DNA from 4 places in the Promicromonospora sp. Populi genome. Region 2 is predicted to be linked to each of the others. Evidence: riboswitches for the same ligand, from Rfam matches in the RefSeq annotation. Region 2 holds a riboswitch; each other region holds the start of a gene.
What was found. A riboswitch is a leader RNA that binds a small molecule or an ion and turns the genes downstream of it on or off. The one in region 2 is predicted to bind cyclic di-AMP.

Region 1: another riboswitch for cyclic di-AMP. It lies ahead of AB1046_RS16880 (C40 family peptidase); the one in region 2 lies ahead of AB1046_RS10965 (C40 family peptidase).
Region 3: another riboswitch for cyclic di-AMP. It lies ahead of AB1046_RS00200 (C40 family peptidase); the one in region 2 lies ahead of AB1046_RS10965 (C40 family peptidase).
Region 4: another riboswitch for cyclic di-AMP. It lies ahead of AB1046_RS13945 (C40 family peptidase); the one in region 2 lies ahead of AB1046_RS10965 (C40 family peptidase).

The regions. Positions count from the first base shown of each region.
Region 1 is NZ_CP163528.1:3,725,390-3,732,571, reverse strand. It holds gene AB1046_RS16895 (C40 family peptidase) at 1-461, shown strand, start outside; gene AB1046_RS16890 (S8 family serine peptidase) at 526-1,587, opposite strand; gene AB1046_RS16885 (hypothetical protein) at 1,736-2,629, opposite strand; cyclic di-AMP (ydaO/yuaA leader) riboswitch at 2,793-2,989, shown strand; gene AB1046_RS16880 (C40 family peptidase) at 3,037-3,744, shown strand; gene AB1046_RS16875 (hypothetical protein) at 3,847-4,791, opposite strand; gene AB1046_RS16870 (GlsB/YeaQ/YmgE family stress response membrane protein) at 4,788-5,054, opposite strand; gene AB1046_RS16865 (ion transporter) at 5,282-6,130, shown strand; gene AB1046_RS16860 (class I tRNA ligase family protein) at 6,127-7,182, opposite strand, start outside.
Region 2 is NZ_CP163528.1:2,395,688-2,402,869, forward strand. It holds gene cydC (thiol reductant ABC exporter subunit CydC) at 1-234, shown strand, start outside; gene AB1046_RS10960 (phytoene desaturase family protein) at 258-1,973, opposite strand; cyclic di-AMP (ydaO/yuaA leader) riboswitch at 2,114-2,277, shown strand; gene AB1046_RS10965 (C40 family peptidase) at 2,284-3,186, shown strand; gene AB1046_RS10970 (NAD(P)-dependent oxidoreductase) at 3,294-4,271, shown strand; gene mutM (bifunctional DNA-formamidopyrimidine glycosylase/DNA-(apurinic or apyrimidinic site) lyase) at 4,291-5,355, opposite strand; gene rnc (ribonuclease III) at 5,348-6,076, opposite strand; gene rpmF (50S ribosomal protein L32) at 6,123-6,317, opposite strand; gene AB1046_RS10990 (DUF177 domain-containing protein) at 6,320-6,865, opposite strand; gene coaD (pantetheine-phosphate adenylyltransferase) at 7,093-7,182, opposite strand, start outside.
Region 3 is NZ_CP163528.1:32,285-39,466, reverse strand. It holds partial or broken gene AB1046_RS00215 (ornithine cyclodeaminase family protein) at 1-424, shown strand, start outside; gene AB1046_RS00210 (RNA polymerase sigma-70 factor) at 545-1,435, opposite strand; gene AB1046_RS00205 (FAD-binding oxidoreductase) at 1,633-2,973, shown strand; cyclic di-AMP (ydaO/yuaA leader) riboswitch at 3,168-3,357, shown strand; gene AB1046_RS00200 (C40 family peptidase) at 3,360-4,148, shown strand; gene AB1046_RS00195 (cytosine permease) at 4,293-5,717, shown strand; gene AB1046_RS00190 (cysteine hydrolase family protein) at 5,714-6,310, shown strand; gene AB1046_RS00185 (hypothetical protein) at 6,332-6,688, opposite strand; gene AB1046_RS00180 (SMP-30/gluconolactonase/LRE family protein) at 6,782-7,182, shown strand, end outside.
Region 4 is NZ_CP163528.1:3,086,473-3,093,654, forward strand. It holds gene AB1046_RS13935 (aminotransferase class I/II-fold pyridoxal phosphate-dependent enzyme) at 1-530, shown strand, start outside; gene AB1046_RS13940 (universal stress protein) at 609-1,604, opposite strand; gene AB1046_RS13945 (C40 family peptidase) at 1,803-2,537, opposite strand; cyclic di-AMP (ydaO/yuaA leader) riboswitch at 2,588-2,781, opposite strand; gene AB1046_RS13950 (iron dependent repressor, metal binding and dimerization domain protein) at 2,948-3,664, opposite strand; gene serC (phosphoserine transaminase) at 3,748-4,857, shown strand; gene AB1046_RS13960 (MHYT domain-containing protein) at 5,010-5,840, shown strand; gene AB1046_RS13965 (MarR family winged helix-turn-helix transcriptional regulator) at 5,960-6,406, shown strand; gene AB1046_RS13970 (MFS transporter) at 6,403-7,182, shown strand, end outside.

The sequences.
Region 1 (7,182 bases), 1.3 Mb from region 2:
AGAGCAAGGCCGTCAAGGTCACCCCCGCTCCGGATCCCGAGCCAGTGGTGGAGGCCGTCGCCAACCCGGAACCGGAGGTCGCGGTCGAGGAGGCCGAGCCGGCCAGCCCGGACTACGCGTCCGACGGCTCCATCGGAGCCGAGGCCATCTCGATCGCCATGCAGTACATCGGCATCGCCTACACGTACGGCGGCGACTCACCGAGCACGGGCTTCGACTGCTCGGGCCTGATCAAGTACGTATACGCCCAGCTGGGCATCGACCTGCCGCACTCGTCGTCGTCCATGGCGGCCACGGGCTACCAGGTCGCCACGCCCATGCCGGGCGACATCGTGTGGACCCAGGGCCACGTCTCCCTCTACGCGGGCGACGGCATGGTGGTCGAGGCCGCCAACTACGGCACCCCGGTGCGCTACACGACGCAGTGGCAGGACTACGCCGTCTACATCCGCCCGTACTGACCTGACCCCACCCCACCGGTTGTGGGTGGGATCGTTGCAACGATCCCACCCACAACCATCCAGGTCAGTAGGCGACGGCGGCCGCCGCATCGACGATGCCGTACCCGTACAGCGGGGTCCACAGCCCGACGAGGCCCAGCAGCGGGTCACGCGAGGTGTAGAGGATCGCCCGCTCCACCTCGGTCAGGCTCCGGCCCTGGCTGAAGAGCAGCGCCGCGACCCCGGCCACGTGCGGGGTCGCCATCGACGTGCCCGCGTAGGAGTCGTAGTTGCCCTGACCACAGGTCGCCGACCCGGTTCCCACGGGAACCGTGGACCAGACGTCACCGGCGCAGCCGGTCAGCCCGCCCGAACCTCCGGGCGCCGAGACGCTCTTCAGGTCGAGCTTGATCGGCAGCTCCGAGTAGTAGGAGTGGATACGGGCCGAGTCCGTGGCGCCCACGCAGATCGCGACGCTGGTGAACGCCGGGTCGGTGCACAGCGGGGTCGACGAGTTGCCCGCCGCCGCCACCGTGAGCACGCCCCGCTCACGCGCGTACGCGATGGCGTCCCGCATCAGGGTGTCGACGCCGAGGATCGTCAGCAGCTGCGCTCCAACGCCCGAGCCCAGGGACAGGTTGATGACGTCGGCGCCGTGATTGGCGGCCCAGCGGATGCCGTCCGCGATGTCCTGCGTCGAGCCCGAGCCCGCCTCCAGGACCTTGACGGGGAGGATCTTGGCACCCGGTGCCACGCCCGCGACTCCGATGCCGTTGTTCGCCTTGGCGGCGACGATCCCCGCCACGTGCGTGCCGTGCCCGTCGCCGTTGTTCTGGCCGTCGGGGCCTCTGAGATCCCCGTTGCCGCACGGACGGACCGCCGCGCAGCCGGTGAAGGTGGCACCCTGCAAGAGCTGCCCTGCCAGGTCGGGCTGCTTGAAGTCGACGCCCGTGTCGACCACGGCCACCACTGCGCCCTTGCCAGTGCTCGCCGACCAGGCAGCCTCGGCGTTGATCTGGTTCAGGCCCCATTGCCTGTTCCGGAGAGGATCGTTGGTCGCGGCCTGCGCACCCGGCGCCATGGCGACGAGCACCGCCACGGCGAGCACCGCGGAGGTGGCGGCGCTGACGAGTGACTTCCTGTTCATGTAAGCCCCCATTGCTCACACAGGGGCTGATTACCCCCGAAGTGGCCCAAACCTATGGGTATCGGACAGGGGCGAACAGGGCGAACGCCAGGATGTGGGTGAAATTTACACAATCGCAATCGCTGGCGGCACGGAGTGTCGGGCCAGGTCAGGCCCAGGCCTCGGCGAGCTCGCCCTCGGCCTCCGCCTCGCGGGAGAGCCGGAGCGCCGCAATCGCCGCCCCGAGCAACAGGGCGACCACCCAGGCGCCGAGCTGGTGCCCCTCGGACACGACGGCCGCCGGGGCGATCTCGTCCCAGGCGATACGGGCCGCGGTCAGCGCGTCGTCAACGAATGGCGAACCCGGCCGGATGCCCTCCTGCACGGCTACGAGCGCCGGACCGGCCGCCTGCAGCACCCAGACGATGCCCGCCGTGGGCAGCCAGCCCAGCAGCTCGATGGGCTTGCTGTCCACGGCGAGGCCGAACGCGATGCCGAGCGCGACCGCGAGGATCCACCACGTGCCGACCGGAGCCACCGCATGGCCGGGGACGAGGCCCCACAACCAGCTGTCGAGGAGCACCACCGGGAGGGCGAGCGCGGGGCCGCGCAGGGCGGCAGGCCCGAGGCCCGTCAGCAGGCCGGCGCCCAGCCCGACGATCCCCGCCGCACCGGTGGCGACGAGCATCCCGAGCGGTACCGAATCGTCGGGCACGCCCCCGCGGACAACAAGCCACCAGGAGCCACCGACCGCGGCAGTCAAGCCGAGCAGGGTCCCCGCGATCGCCGCAGCCGCCCCGGCGCCGGCCGAGGCGGGCAGGCGCGAGGTGGCGCCGGCGAGGACGCCGCCGAACAGGGCCATCGTGACCAGGCCGACCATGGCGCCGTCGGCGGTGAGCGGGACCGGTAGGAAGCCGGCGACCCCCGCAATCGCGCCCTCCGCAAAGCCCGTGAACTCGTACGACAGCTGCATCAGCCAGGGCAGAAATCCGCAGATCCACCACGCGACAGCGCTTATGGGAAGCACCCACCAGGCGGAGATGCGGTACTCACTATCGGCCATGCCGCCGGACGATAGCGGAAGTGTGATGTCGGTCATAACCCCTGAAGCCCGGAAGGACGCAAATCTCCACCTTCGTTGGGTCAGACCGTAATGCGTAATCTGATCGTGACTTTTTCCGGGAACGTGTGTACTTTGACTTCTGCCCCACCACATCGGTGGAGCCGCGAGCCGGACGCCGAATCCTGTCACCGGTTCACGACCAGACGTTCGAGACAGGAGCGGGGGACCCACTTCCGGGCGACAGCAGGATCGTCGTCCTCGGGGTGAAGCCGGACGGTACCCCCCAGTAGCCGTGCGGCCGGGTGTTGTACTCCTACCCGAACCCGACAGCTGACCTCGCAGGCGGTACAGGAGACATTTAGGTGACGAACTCCCTCCGCGGACGGCATCGTGACAGCCGTCCGGCCATGACACCGCTGACTATCCTCGCTCGTACCGCCACCGAGAACGCCGGCAACGTTGCCCGCCGCGGCGCCCTCGCTGCAGCCGCAGGCGGCGTCCTGATCTCGACCATCGCGACGACGGCCCACGCGGCCCCTGCGATGGACCTCAAGACCGACGTCAAGACGGCCAAGCTCAACACGGCTGACCTCCAATCGCTCACCGCGGTGGCCAAGCAGGCCGTCGTCAACTCCCGCACCGTGACAGTCCCGATCAACGCGAAGATGCCGATCGAGATGGAAGTTCTGGGTACCTCCTCGGGCTCGGGTGCCGCGGGCGAGGGTGAGGGCGAGGAGAGCACCGCTCCCGCCGTCGTCTCGGTCGACGCACCGGACCCGGTCCCCGTCGGCCAGCAGGCTGTCAACATCGCCTTGAACTACCTCGGCATCACGTACGTGTGGGGCGGCGCGTCGCCGTCCGCAGGCTTCGACTGCTCGGGCCTGGTCCAGTACGTGTACTCGCAGCTGGGCTACTCGCTCCCGCACTCGTCCGGTGCGCTGCTCGGCGTCGGCTACCAGGTCACCTACCCGGAGCCCGGCGACATCGTCTGGACCCCCGGCCACGTGGCCATCTACGCGGGCGACGGCATGATCATCGAAGCGTGGGCCGCCGGCATGCCGGTGCGCTACACCGAGATGTGGCAGAACAGCCCGACGTTCGTCCGCGTCACCTGAGTCGCGCGCAGCAGTAGTTCCGCATCGCGAGGCGCCGCCTCCGCATCGGGTTTGTGCCCGACGCCGGAGGCGGCGCCTCTCGCGTACCCGCCTCGATGGCGGCTACTGAGGCCAGTCGCAGGTGTCCGCGATGAAGGCGAACAGGTCGGCGCGCGCGGCGTCGGGCATCGGCACGTAGATCACGTGCTGCGGCTCGCCGTCGACGCTCGCGTAGACGGGCACGAACGTGCCGCGCTTGTCCTCGCCCACGGCGTGAGCGTCGCAACGGGCGGGCACGACGGGAAGGATGATCCGGCCGGAGTCCTGCCCGGCCAGGTCTTCGCCGACCCAGCCGGAGGCGCCGCCGCTCGGGTCGGGGTTCTCCATGAGCGTGGTCCCGCCCAGCCGGTCGATCGTGACCTCCGGGCCACCCGCCACCGGCTCGACCCGCAGGCTGACCAGCGCGGTCAGCTCGCCGTCGCGCGCCTCGACGGGGACGTCGGCATCAACCTCGAGGCGTGCGCCCGCCGCCACGGCGGCCTGGGCGCAGTCCACCGCATGGTTGCGAGCGAGGTGCCCGCCGGAATCACCGGCGTCGACGACGACGTCGCTCACCGGGCCCAGCTCGTCGTGCTCGCCCAGGGCCAGCGTGATCGTGGCGGACGGCGCGGCGTCCGGCACCGGCTCGTCCGGTCCCGCCGGGAAGCCGGCACACTCCGCCTCGCCCAGCCCCAGGTAGACGTCGCGGGTAGTGCCAGGACGCAGGACGGCTGTCCGCCCTTCCCTGGTGGGGTGCGACGGCCCGAAGCCGTCGGCGTCCAGGGCCCCGGAGACGAGCGTCATCGTCTCGTCGGAGCTGTTGGTCACCTCGAGAACGATCTCCCGGTCGGCATACTGCGTACGCCCCTGCCCCACCTCGACGCTGAGGTGGGCGGCGACGTCGTCGGGCACCGGACCGAGGGTGGACTGCGGCGTCGCACCACCGTCCGTACATGCGACAGCGGCCGCGCCGACCACCATCGTCAGAGCGACGACGGCGGCGGCGCGGCCGCGGGATGCCGCGATCAAGCGGTCTTACGCCGGCCGAAGATCGCCTGGACGATCAGGATCACGATGATCGCGCCGATCACCGCGAACAGCCAGCTCGACCAGGACCAGAACTCGTCGAAGCTGATGTTGAAGATGAGTCCACCCAGCCAGCCGCCCAGCATGGCGCCGAGCACACCGAGGAGCAGCGTGACCCAGAATCCGCCCGGCTGCTTGCCCGGGATGACGATGCGTGCGATCACGCCGGCGATCAGTCCGAGGATGAGAAAGGCCCAGAAGCCCATGTGATTTTCCTCCAGAGTGGTATGGCGTACTTCCTTGCGCTCTAACCTCAGCACTGATCCGTCTCACTTGCCACCGGACCCGCCGAATCGGTCCCAAATCGGGACATTGCACCCAGCCCAGGCTTCCCGCACCGCCGCGCTACAGTTCGCCCGGGCAAGAGGCCTGAGGCAGTAACCGGGGCAAGGCCGGAGCAGGGCTCCGGGCACGTGCGAGTGAAGGAGATCCGATGGACCAGGAGACCGGCATGCTGGCCGAGCCGCAGACCGGGTTGCAGACCGGGCGAGCGCGCGTCCGCGCGTTCCTCGACCGCAAGTGGTTCACCAACCTCGTGCTGGGCGTGATCCTGGCGAACGCCCTGATCCTGGGTGCGGAGACCATAGTGACCGGCCCAGCGCTGGAGGTCCTCCACGTAATCGACCACATCATGCTCGGCTTCTTTGTGTTCGAGCTGCTCCTGCGGTTCTTCGCCCACGGCCGGCGGTTCTTCACCGACCCGTGGAGCGTGTTCGACCTTCTCGTCGTGGGCGTCGCACTGATCCCCTCCAGCGGGTCGCTGTCCGCGCTGCGTGCCCTGCGTGTGCTCCGGGTGCTGCGGGTGATCACCGTGGTGCCGTCGCTGCGCCGCGTCGTCGACGGCCTGCTGCGCGCCGTGCCGGGAATGGGCGCCGTGGGCGCCCTGCTGGCCCTGGTCATCTACGTGGCGGCGGTCATCGCGACCGGCCTGTTCGGTGAGGCCGCGCCCGAGTACTTCGGGCACCTCGGGACCTCCCTGTTCACGCTCTTCCAGGCCATGACGGGCGAGGCCTGGCCCGACATCGCCCGCGCGGTCATGAGGACTCAGCCGTACGCGTGGATCTTCTTTGTGCTCTACATCCTGGTGGTCGGCTTCGCGGTGCTGAACCTGTTCATTGCCGTCATCGTCAACGGCATGGAGGAGATCTCCGAGGAGGAGCGCAAGGACGACGAGCAGAAGGACGAGCGGCTCGACCACCTGGCCGCGCAGAACGGCGAGATCCTCGTCGAGCTCCGCGCCCTGCGCGCGAAGCTCGACGGGGACGACGGCGCTGCCGCCTAACCCAGCACCACGTTGACCAGGTGCGGCGGCCGCACCACCACCCGCCGCACCTCCCGGTCGCCCACGGCGCGCGTCACGGCGGGGCGGGCCAGGGCGGCCCGCTCCAGGTCCGCCGCAGTGACGTCGGCGGGCACCGGCAGCCGGTCCCGCACCTTGCCGTCCACCTGCACCACCGCCTCGACCTCGGTCGTCACCAGGAGCGCCGGGTCCACCTCGGGCCACGGCTGCGCCGCGACCGGTGTCGTCCGCCCCAGCCGCTCCCACAGGTCCTGGGCGGTGTGCGGGGCGAACAGGCTCAGCAGCACCGCTACGGCCTCGATGGCCTCGCGATACGTTTCGCCGTTCCCGCTGCCCGACGACGCCCGCCGCACCTCGCCTACCAGCTCCATCAGCCGCGCGATCGCGACGTTGAACCGGCCGGCGTCGACCAGAGCGTCGACGTCGTGCACGGTGCGGTGTACCGCCCGGCGCAGGGATTCCGGGCTCGGCACGCTCCGCCCGGCGGGCGGCGCCAGCCGCAGCACACGGCCCAGGAACTTCTGCATCGCCTCGGGCGAGACGTCCGCCCAGTCGACGTCGTCCTCCGGCGGACCCGAGAACAGGATCGCCAGCCGGACGGCGTCGACCCCGTAGCGGTCCAGCTCGGCCGCCAGGTCCACGCCGTTGCCCAGGGACTTGCTCATCGACTTGCCGTGGTTGATCACCTGGCCCTGGTTCAGCAGTCGGGCGTACGGCTCGGGTGAGGGCACCAGGCCCATGTCGTAGAGCACCTTGGTGATGAACCGCGCGTACAGCAGGTGCATGGTCGCGTGTTCCACTCCGCCGACGTACAGAGCGGCGGGCATCCACCGGGCGGCGTCCTCGGGGCGGAACGGCCCGGCGTCGTACCCGGGCGACAGGTAGCGCAGGAAGTACCAGGACGAGTCCACGAACGTGTCCATCGTGTCCGTGTCGCGCTCGGCCGGGCCGCCGCACCGCGGGCACGTAGTGGCCACCCAGTCCCGAGCCCCGGCCAGGGGCGAGACGTCGCCGGGGACCAGCTGGTCGCCCGC
Region 2 (7,182 bases):
GTGCGTGCACTGGCGGAGCATGCCCGCAAGACCGGTCGGGCCGTGCTGCTGGCGACGCACCGCCTCACGCCGCTGGCCGCCGCGGACGAGGTGCTGCTCCTGGGGGACGGCGCCAACGCGGCGCCGGCGGCCGGCGCTCCGGCGCGGGTCGTGGCCCGCGGAGATCACGAGCACCTCCTCGCCGCGAACCCCGGATACGCGTGGTCGGCTACCCAGGAGAACTTCCCGGCCTGAGTTTGACCATGCGAGCCGATCGGTCAGCCGGCCAGCACCGCCATCGCCGCCGCTCGGCCCGGGATGCCGCTCACTCCCCCGCCGCGGCGGGCGCCCGCGCCCGCCAGCAGCACCCGCGGGTGCTCGGTCTCGACGCCCCAGCGGCCGGCGTCGGCGTCGGACTCGGCGAACGGCCAGGTCAGGTCGCGGTGGAAGATGTGCCCGCCAGGCAGCCCGACGTCGCCCTCCAGGTCGACGGGGGTGCGCACCTCCAGGCAGGGCGCGCCGTCGGCGTCGAGCGCGAGCACGTCCTCGATGGGCTCGGCCAGCACGGAGTTCAGGGACGCGAGCGTGGCCGCCAGGGCTCGCTCGCGGGCGCCGTCAGGATCCGCGCGGAACAACCGGGCCGGCATGTGCAGCCCGAAGAGCGTGATGGTCTGGGCCTCGGTCCCGGCCAGCGCCGGACCGAGGATCGTCCGGTCGGACAGCGTGTGGCAGTAGATCTCGCTCGGCGGCAGGTCCGGGATGCGCCCGGCCGCCGCCTGCGCGTACGCGTCCTGGAGCTGGGTCAGGGACTCGTTGACGTGCAGCGTCCCGCTGAACGCGGCCACGGGGTCGACGTCGTCACGCAGCCGGGGCAGCCGCTTCAGCAGCATGTTCACCTTGAGCTGGGCGCCTTCGGGGTACGACGCCGCGGCCGCACCAGCGACGTCCGGTGCAACCGCGCCGGCGCCTCCCCCGCCGGCGGCCAGCAGCCGGTCCAGCTCGGCCGGGGCGCACGCCGCGAGCACGTGTCCGGCGCGCACACCCCGGGTGCGCCCGTCGGCGTCGGTCCAGGCGACCTCCGGATCCGAAGCACCTGACGCGCCCGGGGCACCCGAAGCACTCAGGCCCCCCGAGGCGCCCGGGTCCACAGCGGTGACGGTCGCCGAGGTGACGATCGTCGCGCCCGCGGCCACCGCGGCGTCGCGCAGGGCGCCCGAGACGGCGCCCATGCCGCCCACCGGCACGTCCCAGTCGCCGGTCCCGTTGCCGATCACGTGGTAGAGGAAGCAGCGGTTCTGCCGCAGGGACGGCTCGTCGACGTCGGCGAACGTGCCGATCAGGCCGTCGGTGGCGGCCACGCCGCGTACGACGTCGTCGGCGAAAGTGCGCCGCAGCACCGCGCCGAGGGGCTCCTCGAAGAGGGCGCGCCAGGCGGCCTCCCCCACGCCATCGACCACGAGGTCCCGCACGGCCGCACGCGGGAGCAGCGGCTCGGTGAGCGTCGGCGCGAGGCGGCGGGCGACCTCGGCGGTCATCGTGTAGAAGCGCCCCCAGGCCTCGAAATCGGCGTCGGATCCGCTCCCCGAGCCGGTACCTGAGCCAGTGCCTGAGCCCGAGCCAGTGCCAGTGCCGGCCAGGCGCCGGAACGAGGCGCGCGTGGCGGCGGCGTCCTGGGTGTCGACGAGGAGGCCGCCGTCGGCCACGGGGGTGTAGGAGGAGTAGCGGCGACGCACGAGGCGGATCGGCAGCCCGAGCTCGTCGATCACCTGCCGCGGCAGGAGCGAGACGAGGTAGGAGTAGCGCGACAGCCGCGCGTCCACGCCGGCGAACGGGCGGGCCGAGACGGCGGCGCCGCCGACGTGGTCGGCACGCTCCAGGACGAGGACGGATCGGCCGCCTTGGGCCGCGTACGCCGCTGCGGTGAGGCCGTTGTGACCGCCGCCCACGATGACGACGTCGTACCGGGAGCGAGTGGAATCGGGCATGTCCGCCATGGTGGCACGGGCACTCAGCGGGGGCACTCATTGCCAGGAACGTGCCTGCCCAGGACGCTATGTGACCTAATCGTGACATTTGAGAGAAAGGTGGGTACGGTCATGACACCTCGCCAGCAACGGCGGGGTCCTGGTCCGGACGCCGAGCCCTGTCACCGGATCTGAGCAGCTAGAACGTGACAGGGGCGGGGGAACCAAGTAAGCGGGCACGCGAGTGTCCTCGGGGTGAAGCCTCCTTTGGAGGCCGGGTGAACTGAACTCCCCATCCGAACCCGACAGCTCACTTCGTAGGCGTCCGAGGAGATCACTGGTGACCGTACTCACCGACCGCACCCACAACCGGGCGGACGACCAGACCGCCCGCCCGAACAACCGGGGGCGGCACCGCGCCGAAGGCCCCGCACTCACCCCCTTCACCGCACTCACCCAGACCGCCGCCGAGAATGCCGCCCGTACCGGCGCCATCGCGGTCGTCACGTCCGGCATGCTGGCCTCGGTCTTCACCCAGACCGCTTCCTCCGCGCCCGCCGAGACGCACACCCAGGCCGCACTGGCCAACGCCACACCGGTCAGCAACACGGTCGACACCGCGCCCCGCGCCGGCCTCGCCGAGAACCTCGTGACCAAGGTCAAGGTCACACAGGACGCCGACTTCTGGGCCGAGCGTGGAAGCGTCACCGTGACGCCGTACGCCGAGACCGAGGCCGGCATCGCCGAAGCCAAGGCGAAGGCAGAGGCCGAGGCTCGCGCCAAGGCCGAGGCGGAAGCCGAGGCACGGGCCGAAGCCGAGGCGGCAGCCGCCGCTGAGGCCGCGGCCGAGGCCTCAGCGGAAGCCGAGGCCGCCGCGGTCTCCAGCAGCGCGGAGTCCTCCGACCTGGGCCAGCAGGCAGTCAACCTGGCTCTCGAGTACGTGGGCGTGCCCTACGTGTGGGGCGGCTCGTCCCCCAGCGTGGGCTTCGACTGCTCCGGTCTGGTCAGCTACGTCTACGGGCAGCTCGGGATCAGCATCCCGCACAGCTCCGCGCAGATCTCGACCATCGGCTACCAGGTCTCCGCCGCGAACGCCCAGCCGGGCGACATCGTCTGGACGCCGGGCCACGTCGCCCTCTACGCGGGCGACGGCAAGGTCGTCGAGGCGCAGCAGGCGGGCACCCCCGTGCAGTACGGCACCATGTGGCAGGACAACCCGGTGTTCATCCGGGTGACGGGCTGACCTGACCCACCCGGTACTGCGAAGCAGAGCGTCTGTCCTGCCCTTCCCCAAGAACAGGCCGGACGCTCTGCTTCGCCGCTCGACCCTGGTCCGGTAACGTCCCCGGCGTGAAGATCCTCGTACCGGACGTGCCGTTCGACCTCGACTTCCCGGCCCTGCTGCCCGACGGCGGAGCCTCCTTCGCGCCCGGCGGCACCGACACGGTGGTCGCTTATCGCATGAACGAGCCGGTGCCCGACGAGCACCTCGACGCCGAGCTGCTGGTCACCTGGGCCAGCCCGCCGAAGATCGTCGCCGACGCCGCCCGCCGCCTGACCGGGCTCCGCTGGGTGCAGACCCTCTCCGCGGGGCCTGACGTCGCGCTGCGCGCCGGGTTCGGTCCCGACGTCGTCATCTCCTCCGGCCAGTCCCTGCACGACGACACCGTCACCGAGCACGCCTTGGCCCTGATCCTGGCCTCGGTGCGCCGGATCGACGTCTCCCTCGCCGCGCAGCGGGAGCACCGCTGGGCCAAGGAGATCTCGTTCGCGCAGGGCGACCCCGTCACCGGCCGCGAGTACACGCTCGACGGCGCCCGCGTGACCATCTGGGGCTTCGGGTCCATCGCCCTGCGTCTGGCCCCGCTGCTGACGGCGCTCGGCGCGCAGGTCACCGGCGTCGCCTCCCGGGCGGGCGAACGCTCCGGGTACCGGGTGGTGGGCGCCGACGAGCTGGACGCGCAGCTGGCCGAGACCGACCTGCTCGTCTCGTTGCTGCCCGGCCTGCCCAGCACGCGGCACATCCTCGACGCCCGCCTGCTGAGCCTGCTGCCGCCGACCGCCCGCTTCGTCAACGTCGGGCGGGGAGCGACCGTCGACGAGGAGGCGCTCGTGGCCGCGCTGCGGTCCGGCGCTCTTGCCGGCGCGGCGCTCGACGTCATGGAGACCGAGCCGCTGCCCGCGGACTCGCCGCTGTGGGACGTCCCGAACCTGATCCTCACGCCCCACGTGGCGGGCGGACGCCCCCGCGGCGCGGCCCGCTTCCTGGCCGCCCAGCTGACGTCCTGGCACAAGGGCGAGGAGCTACGCAACGTAGTCAAGCGCTGACAGGCTTGGTTGTGGGCAGTTAACCCCTGGGGCCCCTGGGGCGGGGTTGGCAGACCGGGCAGGTGAATGACGAGCGGTTCATGAACGGGTCCCGGCGGATCAGCGCGCCGCAGCGGCGGCAGGCCTCGTTCTCGCGGCCGTACACCGCGAGCGACCGGTCGAAGTAGCCCGACTGCCCGTTCACGTTGACGTACAGGTCGTCGAAGCTGGTGCCGCCCTGGGCGAGCGCCTCGCGCATGACCTCGGCCGCCGAGTCCAGCACCCGGCGCACGTCCGCGACCTTGAGCTTGTCGGTCGGCCGGGCCCAGTGCACCTGCGCGCGCCACAGCGCCTCGTCGGCGTAGATGTTGCCCACGCCGGACACGACCGTCTGGTCCAGCAGCGCCCGCTTGATCTGGGTCCGACGACGACGCACCCGGCGCACCAGCTCGTCAAGGTCGAGGTTCGGGTCGAGCAGGTCGCGCGCGATGTGCGCCACCGGCCCGGGCAGCACCGGCAGGTCGGAACCGTGACCGGCCGGGGCCGCACTCCCCCGGGGCAGGCCGTCACCGTCGGGCACCAGGTCCTGCACGCTCAGGTGCCCGAACGTGCGCTGGTCGACGAAGTCGAGGTAGCGCGCGCCGGAGGGCGCTCCGGTCAGGTGCAGGCGAACGCGCAGGTGCGGGTGCCGCCAGTCGTCCGCGGCCGTGCCCAGCGCGGAGCTCGGCCCGGCACCCGCCTCCGCGCCGGACTGCTCCAGGCCCAGCACCACGCTCGACGCGTGCCCTGGGTCGTCGCCCACCACGGCGTCGCGCACAAGAAGCTGTCCCGACATACCGAGGTGGGCCAGCAGGGCCGCGGCAGGAGAGGACTCGACCGGCTCGACCGCCGGCGAAAGATCCGCGAGCGGGAGCCAGAGGAACTTGCCGCGGCGCACCGCGGCCGTCAGGCGCCGGCCGGTGAGCTGGTCGCGGAACGAGCCCGGGCCGCCGTCGTGCCGCCGGACGCTGTACTCGCGGAACACCTCGACGTCGCGCACCACCGCGCCGACGACCAGGCGGTCGAGACCGTCCCGGACGGTCTCGACCTCGGGAAGCTCAGGCACCGGGGGCTGCTGCGTCGTTCTTGGCGTCGTTCTTCGAGGCGTCGTCCTTGGGCAGCGGGAACTGCTCCAGGAGCGCCCGGTACGTCTCCTCGGCCGCGCCCTGCTCGGCGTGCTTCTTCGCGCTGCCGGAGCCGGAACCGTAGGTGACGCCGTCGATCACGACCGTCGAGTGGAAGACCCGCGCGTGCTCGGGGCCCTCGAACGTCGCCACGTAGTCGGGCGAGCCCAGGCCGCGTTCGGCGGAGGCCTCCTGCAGCGAGGTCTTCCAGTCCAGCCCGGCGCCCAGGCCGGCGGCGACGTCGAGCGTCGAGTCCGCGAGGCGGTGCACCAGGGCACGCGATGTCTCCAGGCCGTGCGACAGATAGGTCGCCCCGATCAGGGCCTCGACCGTGTCGGACAGGATCGAGTCCTTCTCGAAGCCCCGCGTGCGGATCTCACCCTTGCCGAGCAGCACGTACTTGCCCAGGCCGAGGGTGCGCGCGATCGCGGCGAGCGCACGCTGCGACACCGTCGCCGCCCGCATGCGCGCCAGGTCCCCCTCAGACAGGTCGGGGTGACGCCGGTACAGCGCCTCGGTGACCACCAGACCCAGCACGGTGTCGCCCAGGAACTCCAGGCGCTCGTTCGTGGGGATGCCCCCGGCCTCGTGCGCGAACGACCGGTGAGTCAGTGCCAGCACAAGAAGCTCGGGGTCCAGATGGACCCCGAGCTTCTCAAGCAGCGCGGTAGGTTCCGGCCTCGCCGGCGACGTCCCGCCCTTGGCCACGTCAGCCCGCGTGAACGGTCTTCAGGGCGTCGCGGTAGGTGCGGCCCTTGTAGGTGCCGCACGTCGGGCACGCCGTGTGCGGCAGCTTGTTGCCCTGGCACTGCGGGCAGGTGGTGAGGGTCGCTGCGGTGGTCTTCCACTGCGAACGACGCGCACGGGTGTTGCTGCGCGACATCTTGCGCTTCGGAACAGCCACGGCTAGCTCTCTTTCGTCTCGTCCGACACGCTCGTAGGTTCGAGCATGCTCTGAAGCGCCGACCAACGAGGGTCGACTACGTCATGGTGATGACCGGGGTCGTCAGCCAGGCGCGCTCCGCACTCGGAGCACAGGCCCGGGCAGTCCTCCCGGCACAGCGGTTGAAATGGTAGTGCAGTCACGACCGAATCCCGAAGCGAAGGCTCCAGGTCGGCCATGTCGTCCTCGTTCAGGACGTATTCCTCGTCGTCCAGGTCCGACTCCGTGTCGTCCGCCCCGCGGTTGTCCGCTCCGCGCTTCGCCGACGTAGCGGTCTTCTCGGGGTAGGCAAACAGCTCGGCGATCTCGACCGTGAGCTCACGGGTGATGTCGTCGAGGCAGCGGCTGCACTCGCCCTTGGCCGTGCCGCGGACGGTGCCGGAGACCAGCACGCCCTCCATCACGGACTCGAGCCGCAGGTCCAGCTCCAGGTCAGAGCCTTCCGGGATACCGATCACGGCAGTGCCGAGGTCCGACGGCGCCTGCACGGTCGCGCTGTGCGTACGCATCGATCCGGCACGCCGAGAAAGCTCGTGCGTGTCGAGCACGAGCGGCGAGTTCGGTTCGCGGGCGATAGCAAGCTCCGATGAGGGCAGTGTCGGTTCAGTGTCCGAGAGGACGATGAGGGGGGTGGACCGGCGCAGAACGTCACGGCGCGGACCAAAAACCAATCTTACGACATGGATCGGGCCTCACGCGCGCCCGCACGGGGTGACAGGCCTCACGAGCCGGCGGGCTACTGGCCCAAGGCGGACCGCAAGGCCTCCGGCACCCCCGCCGGAACCAGGTCGTCGACCGGTCCCCCGTGCCGCGCGATGTCCTTGAC
Region 3 (7,182 bases), 2.4 Mb from region 2:
GGGCGGGCGCCGGACGCTGGGTGAGGTCACCCAGCTCGTCCGGGACCCGGACCGGGTCGCCCGGACCGACGGCGCACGGATCGATGGCGCCACCGTGGTCCGGCTGGGCGGCCGGGAGTCCGACGACGCGCTGCGCGCCGCCGACGTCGTCGTGTGTACGACGTCGGCGCGCGAGGCGCTGTTCGACGCCGCCCTGATCGCCGACACCGCTGCCGTGATCGCCGTCGGCTCGCACGAGCCGGACGCCCGGGAGCTGCCCGCCGGGCTGCTCGCGCGCGCCACCGTCGTCGTCGAGGATCCGGGCGCGGCCCTGCGCGAGGCGGGCGACGTCGTCCTGGCGATAGCGGACGGCGCGCTCCGCGCCGAGGACCTGGTGCCGCTGCGCGACGTCGTGACCGGCGCTGTGCGACCCGACCCCGCGCGGCCGCTCGTGTTCAAGAGCACGGGCATGTCCTGGGAGGACCTGGTGGTGGCCGAGGCAGTGCTCGCGGAGCCGGCTAGCCCGGACCGGCCGAGCGGCTCAGCGGCCGAGCGGCTCAGCGGCTCAGCGGCTCAGCAAGGTCTCCCGCTCCATGTGCGACAGCTTGTCGGGGTTGCGCACCGCGTAGAGCCCGGTGACGAGGCTGTTGTCGATGCGCACCGCCAGGACGGTGCTGATCTTGCCCTCGACCCGGACGATCAGCGCCGGGTAGCCGTTGACCTGCGCCGGCTCCAGCACCGCCACGTCGGGGATCCGGCCCAGCACGAACGCCACACCATCGGCGCCCACGAGGGGCTCCAGAGCGGCCGGCACCACGCCGCCGCCGTCGCTCAGCAGCACGACGTCGGGCGCGAGGACGTCGAGCAGGCTCTGCAGGTCGCCCGTCTCGACCGCCCCCCGGAACGCTGCGAGCACGCTGCGGGTCTCGGCGGCGGAGGCGACCCCGCGCGGTCGGCGCGCCGCGATGTGTGCTCGCGCCCGGTGAGCGATCTGGCGGATCGCCGCCGGCTTCTTGTCGACGGCGTCCGCGATCTCGTCGTAGTCCAGGGCAAACACCTCCCGCAGCACAAATACCGCCCGCTCGGTCGGTGCGAGCGTCTCCAGCACCAGCAGCATCGCCATCGAGACGCTGTCGGCCAGCTCGACGTCCTCGGCGACGTCGGGCGCGGTGAGCAGCGGCTCCGGCAACCAGGGGCCGACATACGACTCCTTGCGCCGGCCGAGCGTGCGCAGCCGGGTCAGCGCCTGCCGGGTGGTGATCCGGATCAGGTACGCCCGGGGCTCCCGCACCGAATCGAGGTCGACGCCCGCCCACCGCAGCCACGTCTCCTGCAGAACGTCCTCGGCGTCGGCGGCGGAGCCCAGCATCTCGTAGGCGATCGTGAACAGCAGGTTGCGGTGGGCGACGAACGCCTCGGTGGCGGGGTCGGGTGCGGCCTGGGACGTGCCTGCCATGGGTGGCTCCTGTTCGTCTGGACAGTCTCACCACAGGACGCCGGGCAGCGCCATCTTGTGACACCGGCGCTTCAGCCGCCCGATATGGCCCAGGTCACATGGCCGCCTGTCACACGCATCGGGTCCGCGGAGTCTTGTGGTCGTTCGGTGCAACACGCAAGGTCACCCCCTGTGGAACCCCCTCTGGAAGGAACGTCATGAACTCAGCGCTCGAAACTCTTCGCCGCGGCTTCGGCGGCGACATCATCGAGCCCGGCGGAGCCGAGTACGAGTCGGCCAGTCGCTCGGTGCTGACTACGGGTAGCCCGGCGTATGTCCTGCGGCCCAAGACGGTCGAGGACGTGCGGGCGGCTGTCGGATTCGCCGGCGGCTCGGGGCTCGCCCTGTCAGTGCGCGGCGGCGGCCACAGCTTTCCGGGCTTCGGCACCAATCACGGCGGCGTCGTGATCGACCTGAGCGAGCTCGCGGACATCGAGGTCGTCGACGACGAACGTCACCTCGTGCGGATCGGCGGCGGCGCCACCTGGGGCCAGGTCGCGACGGCACTGGCCGCGCACGGCCTGGCGATCTCCTCGGGCGACACCCGGAGCGTCGGCGTCGGCGGGCTGACGCTGAGCGGCGGAATCGGCTGGAAGGTACGGAAGTACGGCCTGGCCCTGGACAACTTGGTCGCCGCTGAGGTGGTCATCGCCGACGGCGAGGTCGTGACCGCGAGCGCCGAGCAGAACCCGGACCTGTTCTGGGCGATCCGCGGTGGCGGCGGCAACTTCGGTGTCGTGACCGCCTTCGAGTTCGCGGCGCACCCGACGACCGACGTCTTCTTCGGCAAGGTCACCTTCCCGGCGGCGGAGGCCGGTGCCGTGCTCCAGGGCTGGGCGGACTACCTCCGTACCGCCCCGGAGGAGCTCACGTCCATCGCGAGCCTCGCCAACCCGTTCGCCGGCGGCCCCGAGGCTCCGGTCGAGATCCACGTCGCCTTCGACGGCGACGACGCAGAGCTCGCGGACCGGGCGCTGGACCCGATCCGCCGGCTCGGGACGGTCCTGGACGACGACGTCGCGCTGACGCCGTACGCGGACATCCTCGAAGAGGGCGCGACGCCGCCGCCCGGCATCCAGCTTGTCGCCCGGAACGGGTTCGTCGAGCGGGAGTCGGTGCCCGAGACCCTGCGGATCCTCGCCGAGGTCGGGACGTCGCCGGGGTCGCCGCTGATCGCCGTCCGCGGGGTGGGTGGTGCGGTGTCCAAGGTCCCGGACGATGCGACCGCCTATCCGCACCGCAGAGCGGAGCTGATGGTCGTGACCCTCACCGGTGGTCCGCAGCCGGTCGTCGAGGCGGCTCGTCCGGGCCTGGACGCGATCTGGGGGCGGCTCGCCCCCCAGCTCAGCGGCGCCTACGCGAACTTCCTCTCGACGGCCACCGAGGATGACGTCGCAGCGGTCTACCCCGCCAAGACGTACCACCGGCTGGCGGGGATCAAGCGTCGGTACGACCCCGAGAACCTGTTCGCGGGCAACCACAACGTGCTGCCGGAGTAGGTCTCACCCGACAATTCGGTCTCCGGTGCGCGGGCACCGCCCTGACCAGGGCGGGGACCCGCGCACTGTGACCTATCCCATGTCCGATTTGCCGTCAATAGGTACGCCAGCAGGCCGGATAGGCGTAATCCGATTGTGACTATCGGACGGTCGGGGGTTACGTTCGATCCCGCTCACGGCAATTCCGTGAGCTCTCGAGGCGGACGCCGAGCCCTGTCACCGCCGCGAGATCTGCAACAGCCAGACGACAGGGACGGGGGAACCACCGTTTGCGGGCACCATCGGGTGCCCTTGGGGTGAAGCCGCACAACGAGCAGTACCGCGGCCGGGTCAGTCTCCGATCCGAATCCGACAGCTCACCTCGTAGGCGCCGGGAGAGACAGAACGTGACTACACGCACGCCTGGGCGCCATCGTGCTGCCCGCAGAGCTATCACCCCCCTGACCCCCATCTCTCGCGCTGCCAGCCGTGGTCTGTCCAGCGCAGCCCGCCGTGGCGCGCTCGTCGCGGCCGGTTCGGGCCTTGTCGTCTCGCTGCTCGGCGTCCCCGCGACCGCCGCGCCGGCTGAGGACCCCAGCACGAACACCGCAGAGCTCAAGGCCGTCAAGGACGCCGTGCAGGCGGCCGCCCGGGAGGCGAACACCACGGTGCCCGCCGAGCTGACCACCGCGAAGGTCGACACCGCGCCTGCCGTGAAGGTGGCCGCCGACAGCGAGTTCGAGCTGGAGACCGGCACCATCAAGGTGACGCCGGCGCCCGAGCCGGAGCCGGAGCCGGAGCCTGAGCCCGTCGTGGCTGAGGAAGCCGTGGCTGAGGAAGCCGCCGCCGTGGCCCCGGCCGCGTCCAACTCGGCGATCGTCGACATCGCCATGCAGTACCTCGGCGTCCCGTACGTCTGGGGCGGCTCCACCCCTGCCGGGTTCGACTGCTCCGGCTTCACGTCCTACGTCTACGCCCAGGTCGGCGTCAGCCTGCCGCACTCCTCCTCGGCGCAGCGCGACGTCGGCACCCAGGTCTCCGCGGCCGAGGCCCAGCCGGGCGACCTGATCTGGAGCCCCGGCCACGTCGCCATCTACGCGGGCGACGGCATGCAGATCGAGGCTCCGGTCCCCGGCGAGACCGTGCGTTACTCGTCGATCTGGCAGTCCAGCCCGGTCTTCCTCCGCGTCGGCTGAGCCGGAACGGAACCGCACACCCCGAAGGGCCCGCACCACACGGTGCGGGCCCTTCGGCGTCCCGACCCGAGCTGACCTGGGTTCAACAGTGGTCTGCGCAACACCTCTCGCCGTCGGGCCTGCGCCAGTGGCAGGATCTCCACCATGAGCGCCCCCGGTAGCGTCGAGACCAACGCCCTGAACACCATCGACGAGACGGAACGGCGCGGGTCGCCGCGCAACCTCTTCTGGCCCTGGTTCGGGGCCAACGTGTCGGTGCTCGGGCTGGGCTACGGCTCCTACCTGCTCGGGTTCGGCGTGTCGTTCTGGCAGGCAACCGTGATCGGCGTGGTCGGCATAGTGGTGTCGTTCCTGTTCTGCGGGTTCATCTCGCTGGCCGGCAAGCGCGGGTCGGCACCGACCATGGTGCTGTCGCGGGCCGCGTTCGGCGTGCGGGGCAACAAGCTGCCCGCCTTGCTGTCCTGGATCCTCACCGTGGGCTGGGAGACGGTGCTGGTGGCGCTGGCCACGCTCGCGACGTCGACAGTGCTTAGCACGCTGGGCTGGGGCGGCGGCACGATCACGCAGGTCGTGGCCCTCGTCGTCGTGGCGGGCATCGTGGTGGTCGCCGGCATCTTCGGGTTCGACCTGGTGATGCGGCTGCAGGTGGTCATCACGGTGCTGACGGCCGTGCTCACCGTGGTCTACATCTTCCTGGTCGCCGGCCACGTCGACTGGGCGGCGGTCTCCGCGCTCCCGGCCGGGGGCGGGCCGCAGGTGATCGGCGGGCTCGTGTTCATGATGACCGGGTTCGGCCTGGGCTGGGTCAACATGGCGGCCGACTACTCGCGCTACCTGCCGCGCTCCGCCTCCGGCCCGAGGATCGTCGGCTGGACCACCCTGGGCGCCTCGCTCGCCCCCGTGGTGCTGCTGGTGTTCGGCCTGCTGCTCGCAGGCTCCGACCCGGCGCTCAACGAGGCGATCGGCGCCGACCCGATCGGCGCCCTGTCCACGATCCTGCCCACGTGGTTCCTGATCCCGTTCGCCATCGTGGCCCTGGCCGGGCTGATCGGCGGCGCGGCGCTCGACATCTACTCCTCCGGGCTCGCGCTGCTGTCCCTGGGGCTGCCCGCGCCTCGCTGGGTGGCGGCAGCGATCGACGGCGCGCTGATGATCGTCGGCGCGATCTACGTGGTGTTCGTCGCCGACTCGTTCATCGGCCCGTTCCAGGGCTTCCTCATAACGCTCGGCGTGCCGGTCGCCGCGTGGTGCGGCGTGCTGCTCGCCGACATCCTGCTGCGCCGCCGCGACTACACCGACGCCGACCTGTACTCCGCCTCCGGCCGGTACGGGTCCGTGAACTGGGTCGCCGTGCTCCTGGTCCTGGGCGGCACCGCGATCGGCTGGGGTCTGGTCACCAACACCTACGCGCCGTGGCTCGGCTGGCAGGGCTACCTGCTCGGCCCGCTCGGTGGGTCCGACGGCGCCTGGGCGGGCGCCAACCTCGGCGTGCTCGTCGCCCTGGTCCTCGGGTTCGCCGGCACGCTCCTGCTGAGCGCCGGCGCGGTGCGCCGCCAGGAGGAGCGATGACGGACGGCGGAACGCCGGTCGACGGCGGAGCAGGCGCCGTCGGGCACGATGCCGCCCTGGTCGTGATCGACATGCAGGACGTCTTCGCGCGCCCGTCCAGCCCCTGGGCCGCCCCCGCCTACCCGAGCGCGCTCGCGGGCACCCGCCGTCTGCTCCCCGCATTCGCGGGCCGCACGGTCCTCACCAGGTACGTCGCCCCCAAGGTGCCCGACGGCGCCTGGCGCACCTACTTCGACGAGTGGCCGTTCGCGCTCGTGCCCGAGGACGACCCGATCTACGACATCGCCGGCCTGGCCGACGCCGTGACCGCCGGGGCGCCCGTCGTCTCCCGCGCCACGTTCGGCAAGTGGGGGCCGGAGCTCGACGCCGCCACGCGCGGGGCCGGCGAGCTGGTGCTGGTGGGCGTCGCCACCGACTGCTGCGTGCTCTCGACGGCGCTCGCCGCCGCCGATGCGGGCCGCCGGGTCCTGGTCGTCGCGGACGCCTGCGCGGGCTCGACGGCTGAGAACCACGAGCGCGCCCTGGAGGTAATGCGGCTCTACGCACCGCTGATCGAGGTCACGACGGTCGCAGAGGTGCTCGCCGCCGGCTGACCTGGATGGGGGACGTGCTCGTCACCGCTCCAGGACGAGGGACGGAGGGCTGCCCGGGCTCTCGATGAACGCCACCGTGTCAGCACCCTCGACATAGAGCTGGACCCCTCTGAGGTCGCTGGGCCCGCCGTCATCGACCATCAGGTAGACGTGTTCACGGGAGGTCGAGCTGTCTACCCACTCCCACCTGCCCGAGAAATCCAAGGCCTCATCGCTGAGATCGGCGTCGACGGCACTCCCGGGAACCGCGGTCGCTACGAACGTGCGGTCCTCGTCGAGACGGATCTCGGCATCCCCGTCGGCCTCGCTGTAGGTGCCAGGAATTGCCTCGACGTCGACTGCGCACCCCGCCAGCAGAACAACACCCACAATCATCATCGCGACGAGCCTTCGAGCTGGCATTTCACCCCCGTCCGAGTTTGTGGCTGCATGATGTCACACCGTGACCATGCCCGAGCAGAGGAACCAAAAGTGACCGTGACCAGGATCCGCGCCCAGTGGGAACGCCGCGACGAGCGGTTCGCCGCCGTCAACGGGGACGAGTACATCAAGGTGCTCTTCGACGAAGGCAGCTGGCTCGAAGGGCCGGCCTACTCGCCGGCCTGGCGCACCCTGCTGTTCAGCGACATCCCCGAGGACCGGGTGCTCGCCTGGGACGAGGCGACCGGCGGCGTCGGCGTCTGGCGCAGCCCGGGCGGCTACGCCAACGGCCGCACGATCGACCGTGCGGGCCGGATGCTCCAGTGCGAGCAGGGCACCCGGGCGGTGACACGCACCGAGCCCGACGGCTCGGTCACCGTGCTGGCCAACAGCTGGCAGGGCAAGCGGTTCAACAGCCCCAACGACCTGGTCGAGCGCAGCGACGGGAGCGT
Region 4 (7,182 bases), 690 kb from region 2:
TGATCCTGTTCGCGTCCACGTCCAAGGTCACGTTCGCGGGCTCGGGCGTGGCGTTCCTGGGTAGCTCGGCAGCCAACATCGCCTGGTACAAGAAGCACCTGTCGGCCGCATCCATCGGCCCGGACAAGATCAACCACCTGCGGCACTCGATGTTCTTCGGCTCGGCCGACGGGGTGCGCGAGCACATGCGCAAGCACCGCGAGATCCTGGCGCCCAAGTTCCAGGCGGTGGTGCAGATCCTGGCCGAACGCCTGGGCAGGTACGGCGTCGCCTCCTGGACCGAGCCGAAGGGTGGCTACTTCGTGTCGCTCGATGTCGCTCCCGGCACGGCGTCCCGGGTGGTGCAGCTGGCCAAGGAGGCCGGGATCGCCCTCACGCCGGCGGGCGCCACCTACCCGTACGGCAAGGACCCGGAGAACAAGAACGTGCGCCTCGCGCCGTCGATGCCGCCGCTGGACGAGGTCCGCACGGCGATGGACGGCGTGGCAACCTGCGTCCTCCTAGCCGCGGCCGAAGCCGCCACCGACTAGCCACCCCACTGTTGTGGGCGGGATCGCTGCGCCTGAACCGGACAGATAGTCGCAATGATCCAGCCCACAACAAACGGGCTAGTCCTGGCAGTGCTTGTTGACCACCAGGACCGGGCACGCCGAGTGGTGCAGCACCGCCTGGCTCGTGGAACCCAGCAGCAGCCCGCGGAACCCGCCGCGGCCACGTGAGCCCACCACCACGAGGTCCGACGCCGTGGAGAACTCCGTGAGCAGCTCGGCGCCGGTCCCGTCGAGCACGATCCGCCGGATCCGCAGCCCAGGGTTCTCCGCCTCGTACCGGTCGATCAGGACGTCCATGCCGGCCCCGATGTCGGCAAGCACCTGCTCGCGGTCGATGGTCGACGGCAGCCACGCCAGCATCCCCGAGTTGCCCACGGGCACCCCGGTGACGGCGGTCAGCTCCGCACCCCACGCGTTGGCCTGGAAGATTGCCTGCTGCAGGGCCCGCTCGGCCTGCGGGGACCCGTCCACACCGACGACGATCCGGCGCACCTCCCGGGTCTCGCCCGCCCCGGGAGCCGTGCCGGACGCCGCCGTGCCTGACACGTCAGCGGCGGGTGCCGGCGGGGCGCCGGATCCGGCGCCCGGCACGGTCCACGAGACGCCGCGGTTCGCCTCCGCGCGCAGCGGCACCACCACGACGGGGATCTTCGCGTGCGCGGGCAGTGCGGATGAGACAGTACCGAGCAGCCGCTCCGCGAACCCACCCCGGCCGCGCGTGCCGACGACGGCCAGCCCGTAGTCGGCGGACATCTCCACGAGCACACCCGCCGCGTCTCCGGTGGCGACCTCGGTGGTGGCGCGCACGCCGCTGTCGGCCACCCGAGCCTCGGCCTCGGCGAGGACCGCCTTGGCGCCCTCCTGGATGGTGGTGTCATCGAGTGCGGCGTACCCGCCGTCGAGCGACGCCGCCGTGAACGACGGCAAGGAGTAGCTGCACACGATGTGCAGCGCCCAGCCCACACGATGCGCGTAAGCGGTGGCCCAGTCCAGCGCGTTCAGGCTCGCGGCCGACCCGTCCACCCCGACCAGTACGACCTCGGATCGCGTCATTGCCAGCCCTTTCTTCGCTCAAGCATCTTTGCACGCCAACGCTACCGGCGACGCACTGGTTGTGGGTTACCGGTAGCAAAAAGACTGCAGAAAATGGCAAAGCAAAACGCCTGCCCGGTCTCGACAGGCTCGACCACCGTGGGTCGAGCCTGTCGGGACGGGACAGGCGCTCTGTCTTGCGGTACTGCGCGGCTGCGATCAGCCCAGACGAATGAAGGTGGGGTTCGACTGCCAGATGGTGCGGAAGTCGACCACGGTGCCCGGCTTGGACGCGTCGATCATGGTGTTGCCACCGGCGTAGATCGAGACGTGCCCCGGGGTCCACATCAGGTCGCCCGGCTGGGCCTCAGAGGCCGACACCTGCGTGCCGTAGCCAGACTGCGCCGACGACGAGTGCGGCAGATCGATGCCGAGCTGAGCAAAGACGTACTGGGTGAAGCCCGAGCAGTCCATGCCGCTCGGGCTGGCGCCACCGGAGACGTAGGGAACGCCGATGTAGCGGCTCGCGATGGAGATCACGGAGTTGCCGATCGCCGACGCGGGGACGTCTACGGACGAGGCGGCGGCCTCGGCTGCTTCAGCAGCCTCCGCGGCAGCGGCCTCGGCTGCCTCAGCAGCCTCCTCGGCGGCCAGCTCGGCCTGGTAGTCCTCGTTCTCGTCGGCGGAGACCACGGAGACCGCGGCCTTCTCGACGTTGAGCTCGGCGTCGGGTGCGACGGTCACAACAGGAGCGTTGGTGAGCGATTCGCGAGCCTGCGACGTCAGCGCGTTCAGGTCGACCGAGTTCATCTTGGCCTGGCTGGCCTCGACCGGCGCAGCCTGTGCGGCCATCGCGCCGCCGAAGGTCGAGACGAGAAGCGCTCCACCAGCAGCGGCAACAGCGGTACGGCGACCGACTGCGGCGTTCTGGGCGAACTCGGTGAGCGGAGTCACGGGTCGGCGCGCAGCCCTATGGCGTGCGCGGGTGGTACGTGCAGTCACGTAGTACCTCTCCTTGAACGCCTTCGAGGTCAGCTGTCGGGTTCGGGTGGGAGAAATCACCCGGCCGAGATCTCCCGAAGGAAAACCCGGCTTCACCCCGAGGACGCACCCTGGCGCCCATTGGTGGGTCCCCCGCCTCTGTCATGCGGTCGTCTTGGGGCCTCGAGCCGGTGACAGAGTTCGGCGTCCGTCCGAGGACTCCTACGAAAAACTCCGCGGGAGCGCTCTGAACGTACCGGACCTCTTGGCCGATGTCACGTTCCGGCAACGAATGCCATAGCGTGTCGAAAACAGGGTGACCTCTTTCCGACAAAACGGGCGCGCGATAGCCCCGCTCAGCCCGTCAGAACGGACCCTCAGACTCAGGCCGTCGCCACAAACAGGTGGCGGGCCAGGTCCTCGCTGAGCTCGAGCGCCGTACCGGAGCCGTCCACAGTCACCGTGAAGAGGCCGTCGTGGTGCTCGGCGGTGATGCGGGAACCCGGCACCAGTCCGGCGTCGGACAGCCGCGAGAGGAGCTCGACGTCGGTCTGCAGCGGCTCCGCGATGCGGGTGAGCGACGCCGCGAGCGGCTCGCCCTTGACGCCCTTCTTCGCCGCGGCCTCGAACGCCGCCGGCAGGGAGATCACGCCCGTCAGGAACGGCACGTCGGTATAGGCCTCGCCAAGCTCGGACAGCCCGGGGATCGGGTTGCCGTACGGGTCGTGGTGCGGGTGGTCGAGCAGGCCCACGAGCCGCTTCTCCACGAGGTCGCTCATCACGTGCTCCCAGCGACACGCCTCGACGTGCACGTGCTCCCAGTCCAGCTTGATGACGTCGGTCAGCAGCCGCTCCGCGAGGCGGTGCTTGCGCATCACGCGCATCGCCTTGTCGTGGCCCAGCTCGGTGAGCTCGAGGTGGCGGTCGCCGGTCACGATCACCAGGCCGTCGCGCTCCATGCGCGCGACAGTCTGCGACACCGTCGGCCCGGAGTGCCCGAGGCGTTCCGCGATGCGCGCGCGCAGGGGGGTGATGCCCTCCTCGTCGAGCTCGTAGATCGTCTTGAGGTACATCTCGGTGGTGTCGATCAGATCCGTCACGTCAGCTCCCGTCATGCGCGCAGCCGCCCAGTCGCCCTGGACTCGTGCGGCCCGGGCGTCGGCCCAGGTTCTAGTCTAGTTCTGTGCCACTGACACTCCCGACACATCTGCTGCCAGCCGACGGACGTTTCGGCTCCGGCCCCTCCAAGGTGCGCCCGGCACAGCTCGATCATCTCGTGTCGAACGCCGCTGTGCTCGGCACCTCGCACCGGCGCGCCCCGGTGAAAGACCTGGTGCGCCGCATTCGCGAGGGTGTCACGGAGCTGCTCGGCGCGCCCGACGGGTACGAGGTGGCGCTCGGCAACGGCGGCTCCACCGCCTTCTGGGACGTCGCCACGCTGTGCCTCGTCGAGCGCAGGGCGCAGCACGCGTCGTTCGGCGAGTTCAGCGGCAAGTTCGCGACGGCGACCTCACGCGCCCCGTTCCTCGAGCCGTCCCAGGTGATCTCGGCGGAGCCGGGCACGGTGGCCTACCTCCAGGCGTCCGCCGACGTCGACACCTACGCCACCCCGCACAACGAGACCTCCACGGGGGCCATGGCCCCCGTGCTACGCCCCGCGGGGCCCGACGGCGCCCTCGTGCTCACCGATGCGACGTCCGGCGCCGGCGCGCTGCCCGTCGACCTGAGCCAGACCGACGCCTACTACTTCGCCCCGCAGAAGGCGTTCGCGGCCGACGGGGGCCTCTGGCTCGCCGTCCTCTCCCCCGCCGCGGTGGAGCGCGCCGCCCGGATCGAGAGCTCCGGGCGCTGGGTGCCGGAGTTCCTGTCGCTGACGACGGCGCTCGAGAACTCCCGCCTGGACCAGACCCTCAACACACCCGCCGTCGCCACGCTGCTGCTCCTGGCCGACCAGGTGGAGTGGCTGATCGCCCAGGGCGGCCTCGACTGGTCGACCAAGCGCTGCGCGACATCGGCCCAGATCCTCTACTCCTGGGCCGAGTCCCGTCCGTGGGCGACGCCGTTCGTCGCGCGCCCGGAAGAGCGCTCCACGGTGGTCGGCACCATCGACCTGACCGACGAGATCGACGTCGGACTAGTACTCTCCGAACTGAGCGCCAACGGCATCCAGGACGTGTTCGCGTACCGGAAGCTCGGGCGCAACCAGCTGAGGGTCGGCATGTTCCCCGCGGTCGAGCCGGACGACGTCGCGGCACTCACCGCCTGCGTGGACTACATCGTGGAAAGTCTCTGACCAGCACGATCACGTCCGCAATATCCCTTGAACGGGGAGTTCTGCCTATTGTCCGAGGTACAGGGACTCTGTAACGTTTCCGCAACAGAGGGAACCATTCTGAGGGGCTGTTCAACACCATGCCAGTGATCGACCACTTCACATTCGGGATCGTGACGCCTCTGCTGGCGTACGCCATCTCGTGTACCGGCGCAGCGACGGGCCTCGCGTGCACGTCTCGTGCCCGAGCAGCTTCGGGCGGCACGCGTGCGGCGTGGCTCGTGTTCGGCGCCATCGCCCTCGGCGGCACCGGCATCTGGGTGATGCACTTCGTCGCCATGCTGGGTTTCTCCGCCTCCGGCGTGACCATCAGGTACAACATTCCCGAGACCCTCCTGAGCGCGGCGATCGCCATCGTCGTCGTCGGTGCGGGCCTCTTCATCACCGAGCTGGGCAAGCGCAAGCTGGCGGCGATGATCGTCGGCGGCACTCTGGCGGGCGCGGGTGTCGCGGCCATGCATTACATGGGCATGGAAGCAATGGAGATGTCGGCGGACGTCGTCTACGACCCGACCTACGTCATCGCCTCGATCGTCATCGCGGTCGTCGCGGCGACCGCCGCTCTGTGGTGCACCGTCCACATCCGCGGCACGCTCGCCACGATCGTGGCGACGCTCGTCATGGGGCTTGCCGTGACCGGCATGCACTACACGGGTATGGCCGGCGTCTCGGTCATCAACCCGGTCGACAGCGTCCCGCCCGGCGCGTCCACGATGCAGCTGCTCGTGCCGCTGGTGATGGCTGTCAGCGTCGTGACGTTCCTGCTCATCCTCGGCATCGGCCTGTGGCCCACCGAGGACGAGCTGCGCACCCAGGCCGAGTTCGAGAACCGGCTCAAGGCGCACAGCGAGCAGGGCCAGCGGTTCGCGACCGCGCAGCAGGAGCTCCCGCAGGAACCGCAGCCGGGTCCCGCGCAGTTCGCGCAGACACATCGCTCGCGCTGACCGCTGGCAGCAGCTTTCGAAAGCGCCCGTCCCCTTGCGGGGGCGGGCGCTTCGTCGTCCCCCCGTGGTGTGAGCACACCCACGTACCGTTAGCAAGGGTAATGAACTAGACTACGGCAGTGTCGTCGAGCTCCCGCAGGCCCAGTAACAGCCCGGCCACCGTCGGGGGCGACCTGCGCGTCGCGCTCACCCGGATCTCCCGCCGCCTGCGTGCCGAACGCGGCGAGGCCGACCTCCCCGAGGGGCAGTTCGGGATCCTGACCGTCCTGCACAAGCACGGCGAGATGTCCCCCGGTTCCCTCGCCGAGCACGAGCGGGTCCGACCGCCGTCGATGACCCGGGCCGTGAACACCCTGGCGGAGCTCGGCCTCGTCGAGAAGGTCGAGCACGCCACCGACCGGCGCCAGGTCGTCGTCCGGCTCAGTGCCGCGGGCGTGCGTGAGGTCGCCGAGACCCGGCGTCGGCGCGACGCCTGGCTCACCAAACAGCTGTCCACCCTGACCGTAGAGGAGAGAGAGATCCTTGCAGGAGCCAACGAGCTCCTCATCCGGATCGCCGCTCAATGAGCGCCACTTTTGCCAGCCTGAAATTCCGTAACTATCGCCTCTGGTTCGCCAGCGCTCTCGTCGCCAACATCGGCACCTGGATGCAGCGCGTGGCGCAGGACTGGGTAGTCCTGACCGTCCTGACCAACAACTCCGGCGTGGCCGTGGGTATCGTCACCGCGCTGCAGTTCCTCCCCCACCTGTTCCTGTCCGCGTGGGCCGGGCTGCTCGCCGACCGCGTCGACCGGCGCAAGCTCCTGATGATGACGCAGGCCGGCATGGGCGTACTGGGCCTCGGGCTCGGTGCGCTGGTGCTGTCCGGCGCGGCGGAGCTGTGGCACGTGTACGTGTTCGCCACCCTGCTCGGGGTCGTGAGCGCCATCGACGGGCCCGTGCGCCAGACGTTCGTCGCCCAGCTCGTGCCGCCCACGCGGCTCGCCAACGCCGTCGGCCTCAACTCGTCGAACTTCAACGCCGCGCGGCTCATCGGTCCCGGTGTGGCTGGGCTGCTCATCGCCGCCGTCGGCAGCGGCTGGGTGTTCATCATCAACGGCATCACGTTCGGCGCCGTGATCATCTCGCTCTCCCGGATGGGCGACCTGTACCCCCTGCCCACCGCCTCGCGCGCCAAGGGCCAGATCCGCGAAGGGCTCTCCTATATCCGCGGGCGCAGCGACATCGTGGTGATCATGGTCGTGATGGGCGTGGTCTCCATGTTCGGCCTGAACTTCCAGCTGACATCGGCCATGATGGCGCGCGTCGAGTTCGGCCGGGGAGCGAGCGAGTACGGCATCCTC